2 regions of the Ferrimonas lipolytica genome follow, and region 2 is predicted to be linked to the other one. Evidence: predicted binding sites of a transcription regulator. Region 2 holds the regulator's gene; the other holds the start of a gene.

Region 1 (5,547 bases), 1.4 Mb from region 2:
TTATGGAAAACGTTATGGCCTCGCCAGTTTTCCAAAGCTATTTGGGTATTAAGAAAGATCAGGATAAATGGGACGATCTGAGCCTCGAAGCAGATGACAAAAAGTTACAGCGCACCAAAAAACACCTAGAACTGCTGCTGCAACTGGATGAAACCAAGCTAGAGGGGCAAACACGCATTAGCTACCAGCTAATGAAACAGAGCCTAGAGCACACGATTGAAGACGATAAGTGGCGTTACTACAACTACCCTGTAACACAGATGTATGGCTACCAGTCAGGGACGCCATCGTTTCTTATCAACCAACATGCTATCGGTAATGTCACCGACGCTAATGCTTACATCAGCCGTTTGAAAGGGATAAAACAACGGTTTGAGCAGGGCATCACCCAGCTGAAAAAGCGTGAATCCTTGGGTATCATGGCACCGAAATTCACCTTCGCCTATGCCATCAGCGACAGCAACAATGTTATCAGTGGTGCCCCATTTGACGCGGGTGAGGACAGTCCACTGTGGGCCGACTTTAAAACCAAAGTCGGTAATCTTGAGATAGATCCAGCGACAAAAGCACAACTATTGGCCGAAGCAGAGCAAGCCCTTAAGAGCCAAGTAAAAAGCGGTTATCAGCAGCTTATCACCTTCTTAGAGGGGCAAGCCGAGCGCGCTGATACCAAAGACGGTGCTTGGAAGCTTCCTAAAGGTGACGAGTATTATCAGGTTAAACTGCAGCGCACTACCACCACTAACCTGAACGCTCAACAGATCCACCAACTGGGCTTGGATGAGGTCGCACGCATTCACGACGAGATGCGCGCCATCATGAAAAAAGTGGGCTTCGACGGTAGCTTGCAGCAATTTTTTGAGTTTATGCGCACCGACAAACAGTTCTACTTAGACTCTGACCAAGAAGGCCGCGACCAATACCTAAGCGAGGCAACGGCAATAATTGAGGATATGGAGTCGCGTTTAGACGAAAGCTTTAACATCAAACCTAAGGCTCGCCTTACGGTCAAACGAGTTGAGCCGTTCCGCGAAGTCTCTGCTGGTAAAGCCTTCTATCAACAGCCTGCGCCAGATGGAAGTCGCCCCGGGATTTACTACGCCAACCTGTATGACATGGCAGACATGCCGACCTACCAGATGGAAGCACTGGCGTTCCACGAAGGGATCCCTGGTCACCACATGCAAATTGCCATTGCGCAAGAGCTGCCAGAGCTGCCTAAGTTCCGCCGCTTTGGGAGCTACACTGCTTACATTGAGGGATGGGGTCTGTACTCAGAGTATCTGCCAAAAGAGATGGGCTACTACCAAGATCCGTACAGCGATTTTGGCCGACTTGCGATGGAGTTATGGCGCGCCTGTCGTTTGGTGGTAGATACCGGCATTCATGCTAACAAGTGGAGCCGCGAGCAGGCTATCGATTACTTGGCAACCAACACTCCGAACGCTCAAGGTGATGTGGTTAAAGCTATTGAACGTTATATCGTGATGCCAAGCCAAGCCACTGCCTACAAAATTGGTATGAATAAAATCTTAAACCTACGGCAGTTAGCCAAACAACAGCTCGGCGACAAGTTTACTTTGCCTGATTTCCACGATGCCATCCTAGCTAACGGCCCTGTGCCGTTGGATATAATGGAACAACAGGTCAATCAATACGTGCAAACACGATTATAATCCTAGCGGAGCTAGGCACTCATAAGTGCCTAGCTAAACCCTAAATCGCCCCAAAAGAAAACGGCTGTGTACCAACTGAGTGTTATTCTTTCCAATGCTGTTAAAGCACCGGCTAGAGGAGTTTTGATACTAGGGGAAAGCACTACCGCTGTTGATCTTCTGCCCCATTGGCGCAGTCCAGCGAAGCGTTTTGGACTGATACCTAAGGCAAGGGCGGATTCCAAACGGAGCGAAGCTCCCCCTAATGCATTCAAGAATGTGCCGCCGCAACCGCGACATAACTCTTAAGAGTACTGCAATCGGTAGAGCCAAAGGTTTGATGTAAACCTCAACACTTAACTGTGACACAGCCAAGAAAAAGGGAGACCAGATGGTCTCCCTTGATTTTATTATTATTGATGCAGGCTTATTTATTATTGTTACCGCGGCCTGTCGCTTAGTTACTTCTTCCGCATTGTAGGGTACGGAGTGAGCAATCTTTTTAAAAAATACCCCAGCAAAGCGCTGGGGCAGTAGTCCAGATGATGGATAATGTTATCCACGCAAACAATTAATCGATCAGCTATTGCCTGCTATCAAACACGGCTGGGAACAACAGCTTTCGAAGGGGTCAATTCCAATTGCCCTGTTCCCGTTTGATGTAGCCATTCTAGCCAACCCAATTTATCTGACAAGTCTTTGATTTTTAAAAAGTAACAAGCGAGCAACAATCACCGATAAATGCCGAATCCGGCTCAAATGGAATTTTCCTTTTTGATCAGTGTGATAAGCAGCATTGGATACACTAGTGAAACGGCGTTGTCTTGTTAGCAGAACAATGATTTCCCCTAACTGACGTCAACAGCGCTATTTATAGCGATTCAGCGCCAAAATGGGTGCGAACAAAATCGACAAAAGCACGTACTTTTGGTGGCAAATGTTGGCGACGAGGATAAACCGCCTGCAAGTTCAACTTATGATCTAAATTCCATTCTGGTAACAATTTAACCAACTCGCCGTTTTTCAATGCGTCTTCAATCAAGTAGGTGGCTAGATAAACCACACCCATACCACGCACGGCGGCATCTTTCAGCGCAGGAGCATCGTCAACACGGTAATTACCGGTAACCCGAATAGTGCAGTTTTCCGTGCCTTGGCTAAATTCCCAGTTGGCGTGTTCGTACCACTCACTTTTATATACCAAACAGTTATGTTGGCTTAGTTGTTCTGGGTGATAAGGAACACCGTGCTTAGCGAGGTAATCTGGTGAAGCAACCAACACAAAATCACAAGCCATGATTGGGCGGGCAACCATTCCAAGCGGCAGTTGCTCAGACATGGTTAACAGAAGATCTAACCCTTCAGCGACAACATCGACTTTATGGTCAAGAAAACTTACTTCCAATTCAAGTTCAGGGTGCTCTTCCATGAACTTAGGCATTAACGGCATCAGGTGCAGTGCACCAAACGCTTGAGTTATCCCAACTCTTAATACGCCTCGAATCTCTTTCTGCAGATCTTGAACGCCGGCGATGGCTTGGTCGAGATCTTTTAGGAGCACTTCACTATGTCCGTAAAGTAATTCACCACTTTCAGTTAGGCTTAGTGAACGGGTTGTCCGCTGCACTAACTGCACCCCTAAACGTTGTTCAAGCATGCTTATCTGGCTGCTTACTTTGGATTTCGAAATACCCAACTTTCGAGCAGCGGCTGAGAAACCTTGTGCTCTCACTACGTGGGTAAAAATTACAATTGGCTCCAACAACTCGCGCATAACACTCCCCTCAATGTCTGAGTCTATTGTGACCTTGCAACCCCTAAAAAGAAAAGCGGTGATATTGATATCACCGCTTTTTTTTAAGGTTTTTCAGAAAATCAGCGTAAAAATGCCAATTTGTTCTGCTCTGCAGTCACGAGGTTATATTGTTGCAGTTGCGGTACTAAATCGCGTACTCGTTGCTCTTGCAAGTCTAAGCGTTGCCACTGTTCGCATAGACGTTGCCCCTGAGCTTCCATTTTGGTCGAACTTTGCTCGACCCGTTGCTCAATCCGCTCGCCCATCTGCTCCATTGACTGGCCAAAATCAGTCATTCGCTGCTCAAAACTCCCCTCGCCATCGCTCATCGCTTTGCCCATACTCATAAACAATTGCCCTATCCCTTCAGTGGCAATCTTTTCCACATGGGTTTCTATTACCGCTTCCATCTCCGTTGTGGCACTTTCCAGCGACTGACTGGCAAGATGGTAGCTACCATGATCGGCAGATATAGCAGTATCGAGCTGTTGTTGCAGTGCCATCATTAACTGCTCTGGGGTGTTGCTGTCGATATTCAGCTCGGTGTAGATCTCAGCCAACACCTCGGTCGCCATGATAATAGCTTCTGTGGCTAAGGCGACAATATCACTGGATCCCTGTAATAGTTGTTGTTGAAAACGTTCCAACTGCAATCGCTGTTCATCAGTTAAGGTGATGGTTTGCTCACCGACTCGCAAAACGGTGCCATCAAATTCATACAAGGTTTGTTGTTGTTCAATTACCTGCAAGCGCTCAGAACTCACGTTAACGTCGTAGTTCAGATTGACCTCGCATTGGTTATCACCAAACTCCAACTCAGTCGCCATCGCCATGGTAGGTAAGAGCAGTACACATGCCAGCAAACGCTTAAACATAATCAATATCCTTGTGGTCATCATTAGTCGGTTGCAACCTCAAACGGTTCAATTACATTAATAATAAGCCAGATTTGTGCCAACAGGTAAGATACTGAATTTATTGCATTAAAAATCACTTTCGATAGGTACCAGTAGTAAACCAGACCACATATTGGTCGTTTGACTTAAGCAGCAACTGAGCTGCGATGGCAATTACCAACATAGATTTTTTCAGGTTTGCCCATTTAAACTGGCTTCAATTTAAAGTATTCACTTACCAATTAGACTTGGATCTGTGGTGGCATTCGATGTTGGTCTAAGTTACTTATCTAGTGAAGGTAGCTTAAATAGCGACAACAACGAACGGTTAACCTCGCTAAACACGGCGATTCTCTGCCTAACTAAAAGAGCCAAAGGGGATTAACCTTTGGCTCTTTTTTACGATAGCAACAACTCAAACGGTTAAAAGATAGAACGTCCTAGGCGCTTACCAAGCATCTCTAGCATCGCGATACCAGCAAGCGAATTGCCGTTTTCATCTAACTCTGGTGCCCAAACACAAACGCTCATCTCACCAGGAACCACCGCAATAATGCCACCGCCTACGCCACTTTTACCTGGCATACCAACACGGTAAGCAAACTCGCCAGCACCATCGTAAAGACCTGATGTGGCCAGCAAAGCGTTAACCTGACGGTTTTGTTTCTCCGGCAGCACTCGCTTGCCATCTAAACCGACACCTTTATTACTCAAAAAGTAAAAAGCACGGGCAAGATCGGCGCAGCTCATACGAACAGCACAATGGGTGAAATAGGTCTGCAGCACCTGATCAACGTCATTGTGAAAGTTACCAAATGACTTCATCAAGTAAGCGATAGCTGCGTTACGTGCCATATGTTGATACTCCGACTGCGCAACCGCTTTATCGGAAAATATCTGGGAATTACCAGACAGTTCACGCACCAACTCTAGCATCCGATGTTTAGGTGTACTCAAACGACTTTGCAGCAGATCAGAGATAACCAAGGCGCCGGCATTAATGAACGGGTTCCGGGGAACACCGCATTCATGCTCAAGCTGAACAAGGGAATTAAAGGCGTTGCCAGAAGGCTCTTTACCAACACGGCTCCACACCTCGGCTTCACCGTAGAGTGTCATTGCCTGCACTAACGAAAACACCTTCGAGATACTCTGAATCGAGAACTGCTCTTGGAAATCTCCAGCACCAACAACGCCACCG
Region 2 (5,547 bases):
CCAGCACAGGTACACCAGCTTTCTTCGTACACCCTGGTGAAGCTAGCCATGGCGATCTTGGCATGTTGAGCAAGCAGGACATCGTTATTACTATCTCCAACTCTGGTGAAGCCCACGAGATCCTGACATTGATGCCGGTAATCAAACGGATGGGTTTGCCGATTATCGCGATGACCGGCAAACCCAACTCAACCTTGGCGGAGCTAGCACAACATCACCTGTGTATTGCCGTCGGCGAGGAGGCCTGCCCGCTGGGTTTAGCACCAACCTCTTCCACCACCGCCACCTTAGTCATGGGTGATGCCCTTGCGGTAGCACTGCTGCAGGCTCGGGATTTCACCGCCAATGACTTTGCCTTATCACATCCTGGCGGCGCGCTCGGACGGCGGCTGTTATTAAAGGTTGCTGACATCATGCACCGTGGTGAGCGTCTACCTATAGTTAATGAACAGGTGACCGTAAGTGAAGCACTGTTGGAGATCTCAGCCAAGGGGCTGGGAATGACTGCTGTAGTTGATAATAGTGGTGTTCTGACTGGGCTATTTACCGATGGCGACCTGCGCCGAGTTCTCGATGCCCGGGTTGATATTCACCAGACCACCATCGGTACGGTGATGACCCAAAAACCAATTACTATCGATTGCAACTTATTGGCTGCACAAGCACTCAAATTGATGGAAGATAACAATATTAACGGCTTAATCAGCGTCGACGGTGACGGTTGCCCTGCTGGCGCCCTCAACATGATGGATATGCTAAAGGCAGGAGTACTCTAATGGACGCAATCTTAACGTTGTATGGCGCAGTAAATGCCGACGTAATCGAGCGTGCTAGCAATATTAAACTGCTACTGTGTGACGTTGACGGTGTATTCTCCGACGGTCGTATCTACATCGGTAACGACGGTGAAGAACTGAAAGCGTTTCATACCCGCGACGGTTTTGGCATCAAGGCGGTTCAAAATGCCGGTATTGCGGTAGCAGTGATCACCGGTAGGCGCTCTGCTATTGTCGAAAAACGGATGACTAACCTTGGGGTGAAACACATCGTCCAAGGCTGCGAAGATAAGCTCACCGCGTTTGAACAGATTCGCTCTGAGCTCGGACTTGAAGCCGATCAATGCGCATACATTGGCGATGATCTAGTTGACCTGCCAGTAATGGAGAAGGTCGCTCTTGCGGTTGCCGTCCACGACGCTCATCCAGCATTGCTGCCTCAGGCACATTATCGCACTACTATTGGCGGCGGCTTTGGTGCCGTCCGTGAGCTGTGCGACCTTCTATTGCAAGCGCAAGGTAAACTGATGGATGCTAAGGGCATGTCAGTATGAAGCGTGAGCTGCTTGCTGGCTTGCTGCTACTCGCAATGGCTGGCGGCCTATATCTGCGCAACATTTCGATTGAGCCTCCGGTAGTGGATTCACTCTCTGAGAGTGAGCCCGATTACGTAGCTCGAGAAATGAAAACCCGCTCTTATGATGCCAATGGCCGCCTTAATGCCGAGATAGCTGCTGACACCATGTTCCACTATCAGCAAAAGCAGCTAACTGAATTTGAAAACCCCGTTTATCTGGTTTACCCAGAAGACGGCAACACCGTATGGAAAGTCAAAGCCAAGGTGGGTGAGCTGCGCGACAATCGCTTCCTAACGCTAGAACACAGCGTTATTGTTGAAGCTATTGAGCCGTATAAGCCAATCAGAACCATCCATACTGAACAGCTGAACCTGGACCTATCCACGATGGAGATGGAAACTGATCGACAGCTGCAGGCCTTTGGCGAGCAATTCCAAATGACTGGTCTCGGCCTTTGGGCTGATCTCAAGCAAAATCACATTATTTTGAAACAAAAGGTTAGTGCTACTTATGAAACTCAGTAAGCCACTCCTAATTGCGCTGGCGTTACTGGCGCCGCAAACACAGGCACTGCAAGCCGACTTTTTGCAAGCGGTTAGCGTCACCGCTGACCGTTCTGAAGGCGATCTCCAAAGTCGCACCCTAAGCTACATCGACAACGTAGTAGTTACCCAAGGTACATTGCGAATCGAAGCTGACAAGCTGACTCTCATTGCCACTGAAGACAAGTCCGAACAGATCTTTGTTGCCACTGGCAATCCAGCTACGTACGAACAAGTACAAGAAAATGGCATGAAGGCGGAAGCCAACGCATTAGAGATTCGCTATAGCGTAAGTAACCGCGAATTGATCCTCATTGGCGAAGCCCAGATGAGTCAAGAAGGCAGCGTTGTCAAAGGCTCACGTATTAGCTACAACGCCGAGCAACAGAAACTCAGTGCGGAAGGCTCCGACGAGAGCCAGATCACCACCATTTTTATGCCAGCACCGAAAACAACAACTCCAACGGAAAACCAACCGATAGTATTGCCAGCGCCAGAACTACAAGAACAACCTAAAAGCGAGCCTAAACCATGAAGCCAGTGGTTCTTGAAGCGCAGCAGTTAGCCAAGAGCTACAACGGTCGCCAAGTGGTTAAGAATGTCGGCCTTAAAGTTGAAAAGGGACAAATCGTAGGCTTATTAGGTCCAAACGGCGCAGGTAAAACCACCACCTTTTATATGGTGGTTGGCTTGGTCCAAAACGACCAAGGTAGCATTCATATCAATGGTGAAGAGATCACTTATCTGCCAATGCACAGTCGTGCTCGCAAAGGCATTGGTTATTTACCGCAAGAGTCGTCGATCTTCCGCAAGCTCACTGTTCATGACAACTTGATGGCGGTACTGCAGATCAGAAAAGAGCTCAGTAAAGAGCAACGTATAGAAAAACTGGAACAGCTGCTCGAAGAGTTTAATATTACTCACATACGTGACAGTTTAGGGATGGCTCTATCTGGTGGCGAACGTCGCCGTGTAGAAATAGCCCGAGCGCTAGCAGCAGATCCACAATTTATTTTATTGGATGAACCCTTTGCCGGTGTCGACCCGATCTCGGTTATCGACATTAAGAAGATCATCCAACACTTGAAACAACGCGGTCTCGGGGTGTTGATCACCGATCACAACGTCCGAGAAACCTTGGACGTATGTGAATACGCCTACATTGTCAGTCATGGTGAAATGATTGCTCAAGGGGCACCAGAAGCGGTATTGGAAGACCAATTAGTACGCTCTGTTTACTTGGGTGATCAATTCAGACTCTAGTGCCCCCTTCCATCGGGCAGTACAAGGATTAGGGCATTAAATGAAAACCTCGCTACAGCTAAAACTTGGACAACAGCTAACGATGACACCTCAGTTGCAGCAGGCTATCCGACTGCTGCAACTGTCGACGTTAGATCTGCAACAAGAGATCCAAGAAGCCCTCGACTCTAACCCGCTGTTGGAGCAGAGCGACGACGACTTCAATAACCAAGACCAAGAAGCATCTCCGGAAAGTCAGGACAGCCCAAGTGCTTCGGTGACCGAGCAAGCCGCGTTAGATACCAGCGAAGCCCTAAGCCAAACTGACTTAGGCGATAATTTACCCCTTGATAGCACCTGGGACGACGTTTACAGCGCAGCCCCTGCCGCTGCGGCCAGTGGTCCACGCGATGACGATGACAGCTATCAGGGCGAAACCAGTGACGATCTGCAAAGCCATCTACTTTGGCAAATGGGTCTCACCCCAATGAGCGATACCGACCAGGCCATCGCCACGACCCTTATCGATGCCATCGATGAATACGGCTATCTCACTATTCCCGTGGCTGATGTACTAACTGCTGTCGGCCGGGACGACATTGAATTAGATGAAGTCGAGGCGGTCCGCAAACGCATTCAACAATTTGATCCGGTCGGCTGTGTCAGCATCGACCTATCTGAATGCCTCAAGGTACAACTGTTGCAGCACAACGCTGACACCCCTTGGCGAGATCAGGCTATCAATCTCCTTGATGAACATATGGATCTGTTGGCCAATAGAGACTTTCGCACCCTGATAAGGCGTACTAAGCTCAGTGAAACTGAGCTTAAGGACACCATGGATCTGATTCAGTCACTGAACCCAAGACCAGGCGGGCAAATCGCAGCAACACCAAGTGAATACGTGATTCCTGATGTTTCAGTAAGTAAAAAACAGGGACGCTGGGTGGTTGAGCTCAATCCTAACGCCATGCCCAAGATTCGCATCAATCAACAGTACGCCGCCATCGGTAACGGCGCCCGCGGTAGCGGTGACGGTCAGTTCGTTCGCGGACATCTGCAGGAGGCTAAGTGGTTTATCAAAAGCCTTGAAAGCCGTAACGAAACACTGATGAAGGTTACCAACTGCATCGTGCAATTCCAGCAAGGGTTCCTCGAGTTCGGCGAAGAAGCCATGAAGCCAATGGTGCTCAATGATGTGGCCGAGGTGGTCGAGATGCACGAATCGACGATATCTCGAGTGACTACTCAAAAATATCTACATACCCCAAGAGGGATCTTTGAACTGAAGTACTTCTTCTCCAGCCATGTGAGCACTGACAGCGGCGGCGAAGCCTCTTCTACTGCTATCCGCGCGCTCATCAAAAAGCTCGTGGCGGCAGAGAATCCAAAGAAACCTCTTAGCGACAGTAAAATGGCTCAAATTCTGGCGGAACAAGGCATCCAAGTAGCCCGACGCACCGTGGCTAAATATCGCGAAGCCTTAACGATTCCACCATCAAACCAGCGCAAAATGCTGTAACGCGCACCTACGGAGGTAAGCTATGCAGATCAACTTAACCGGTCATCATGTTGATATAACAGACGCACTACGCAACTACATTAACGAAAAATTTGAACGTTTGGAGCGGCATTTCGACCACATCAACAACGTTCATGTAATACTGGAAGTGCAGAAATTACAACAGATTGCCGAAGCTAAGCTGCACTTAAACGGCGGTGAAGTGTTTGCTACCCACGAGCACGACAATATGTACGCAGCAATTGACGGGTTGGTCGATAAACTCGATCGACAGGTAATCAAACACAAAGAGAAAATTTCCCGGCACTAATGGAAATCAATGAACTACTGACACTCGAGCGCACCCTATGTGTCGACTCTGAGTTAAGCAAAAAACGGGCACTTGAGATGATCAGTGAATTGGCTGCCTCTCAGTGCCCTGAACTCCCCCAACACGAGTTGTTCGAGAGCCTTATGGCTCGGGAAAAAATGGGCAGTACGGGCATCGGAAAGGGCATCGCGCTTCCGCACGGTCGGCTGAACCGATTAGATAGGCCGCTGGCGGTGTTACTCAAAAGCGACTCTCCCATCGAATTTGATGCCGTCGATCAGAAGCCTGTTGATTTGTTATTTGCGTTGTTCGTACCGGAGCAACAACATCAAGAGTTTTTATCAATGCTCGCCACGGTGGCAGAGAAATTGAGCCAAAAAGAGCTTTGCCGAGCGATGCGCAAAGCCTCTGATAATCAACATCTGTATCAAGTGATCACTGCATGAAGCTAGTTATTCTTTCGGGGCGCTCTGGAGCCGGTAAAACCGTTGCCTTGCACGTATTAGAAGATCTTGGTTACTACTGCGTTGATAATCTGCCGATGCCATTGCTACTGCAACTGCTGCAAAGCCTCGAA

What was found. The regulator sigma-54, encoded in region 2, starts transcription at its own class of promoters, with help from an activator protein. The targets are predictions, from matches to a motif close to GTTGGCACGNNNNTNGNNT.
Region 1: HER31_RS01650 (DUF2884 family protein) is a predicted target of sigma-54. The motif match lies at 4,391-4,409, and genes of this name have one in related genera.

The regions. Positions count from the first base shown of each region.
Region 1 is NZ_CP051180.1:341,358-346,904, reverse strand. It holds gene HER31_RS01660 (DUF885 domain-containing protein) at 1-1,676, shown strand, start outside; gene HER31_RS01655 (LysR family transcriptional regulator) at 2,527-3,429, opposite strand; gene HER31_RS01650 (DUF2884 family protein) at 3,531-4,325, opposite strand; gene glsB (glutaminase B) at 4,770-5,547, opposite strand, start outside.
Region 2 is NZ_CP051180.1:3,028,427-3,033,973, forward strand. It holds gene HER31_RS13885 (KpsF/GutQ family sugar-phosphate isomerase) at 1-776, shown strand, start outside; gene kdsC (3-deoxy-manno-octulosonate-8-phosphatase KdsC) at 776-1,330, shown strand; gene lptC (LPS export ABC transporter periplasmic protein LptC) at 1,327-1,878, shown strand; gene lptA (lipopolysaccharide transport periplasmic protein LptA) at 1,865-2,431, shown strand; gene lptB (LPS export ABC transporter ATP-binding protein) at 2,428-3,159, shown strand; gene HER31_RS13910 (RNA polymerase factor sigma-54) at 3,200-4,660, shown strand; gene hpf (ribosome hibernation promoting factor) at 4,683-4,970, shown strand; gene ptsN (PTS IIA-like nitrogen regulatory protein PtsN) at 4,970-5,416, shown strand; gene rapZ (RNase adapter RapZ) at 5,413-5,547, shown strand, end outside.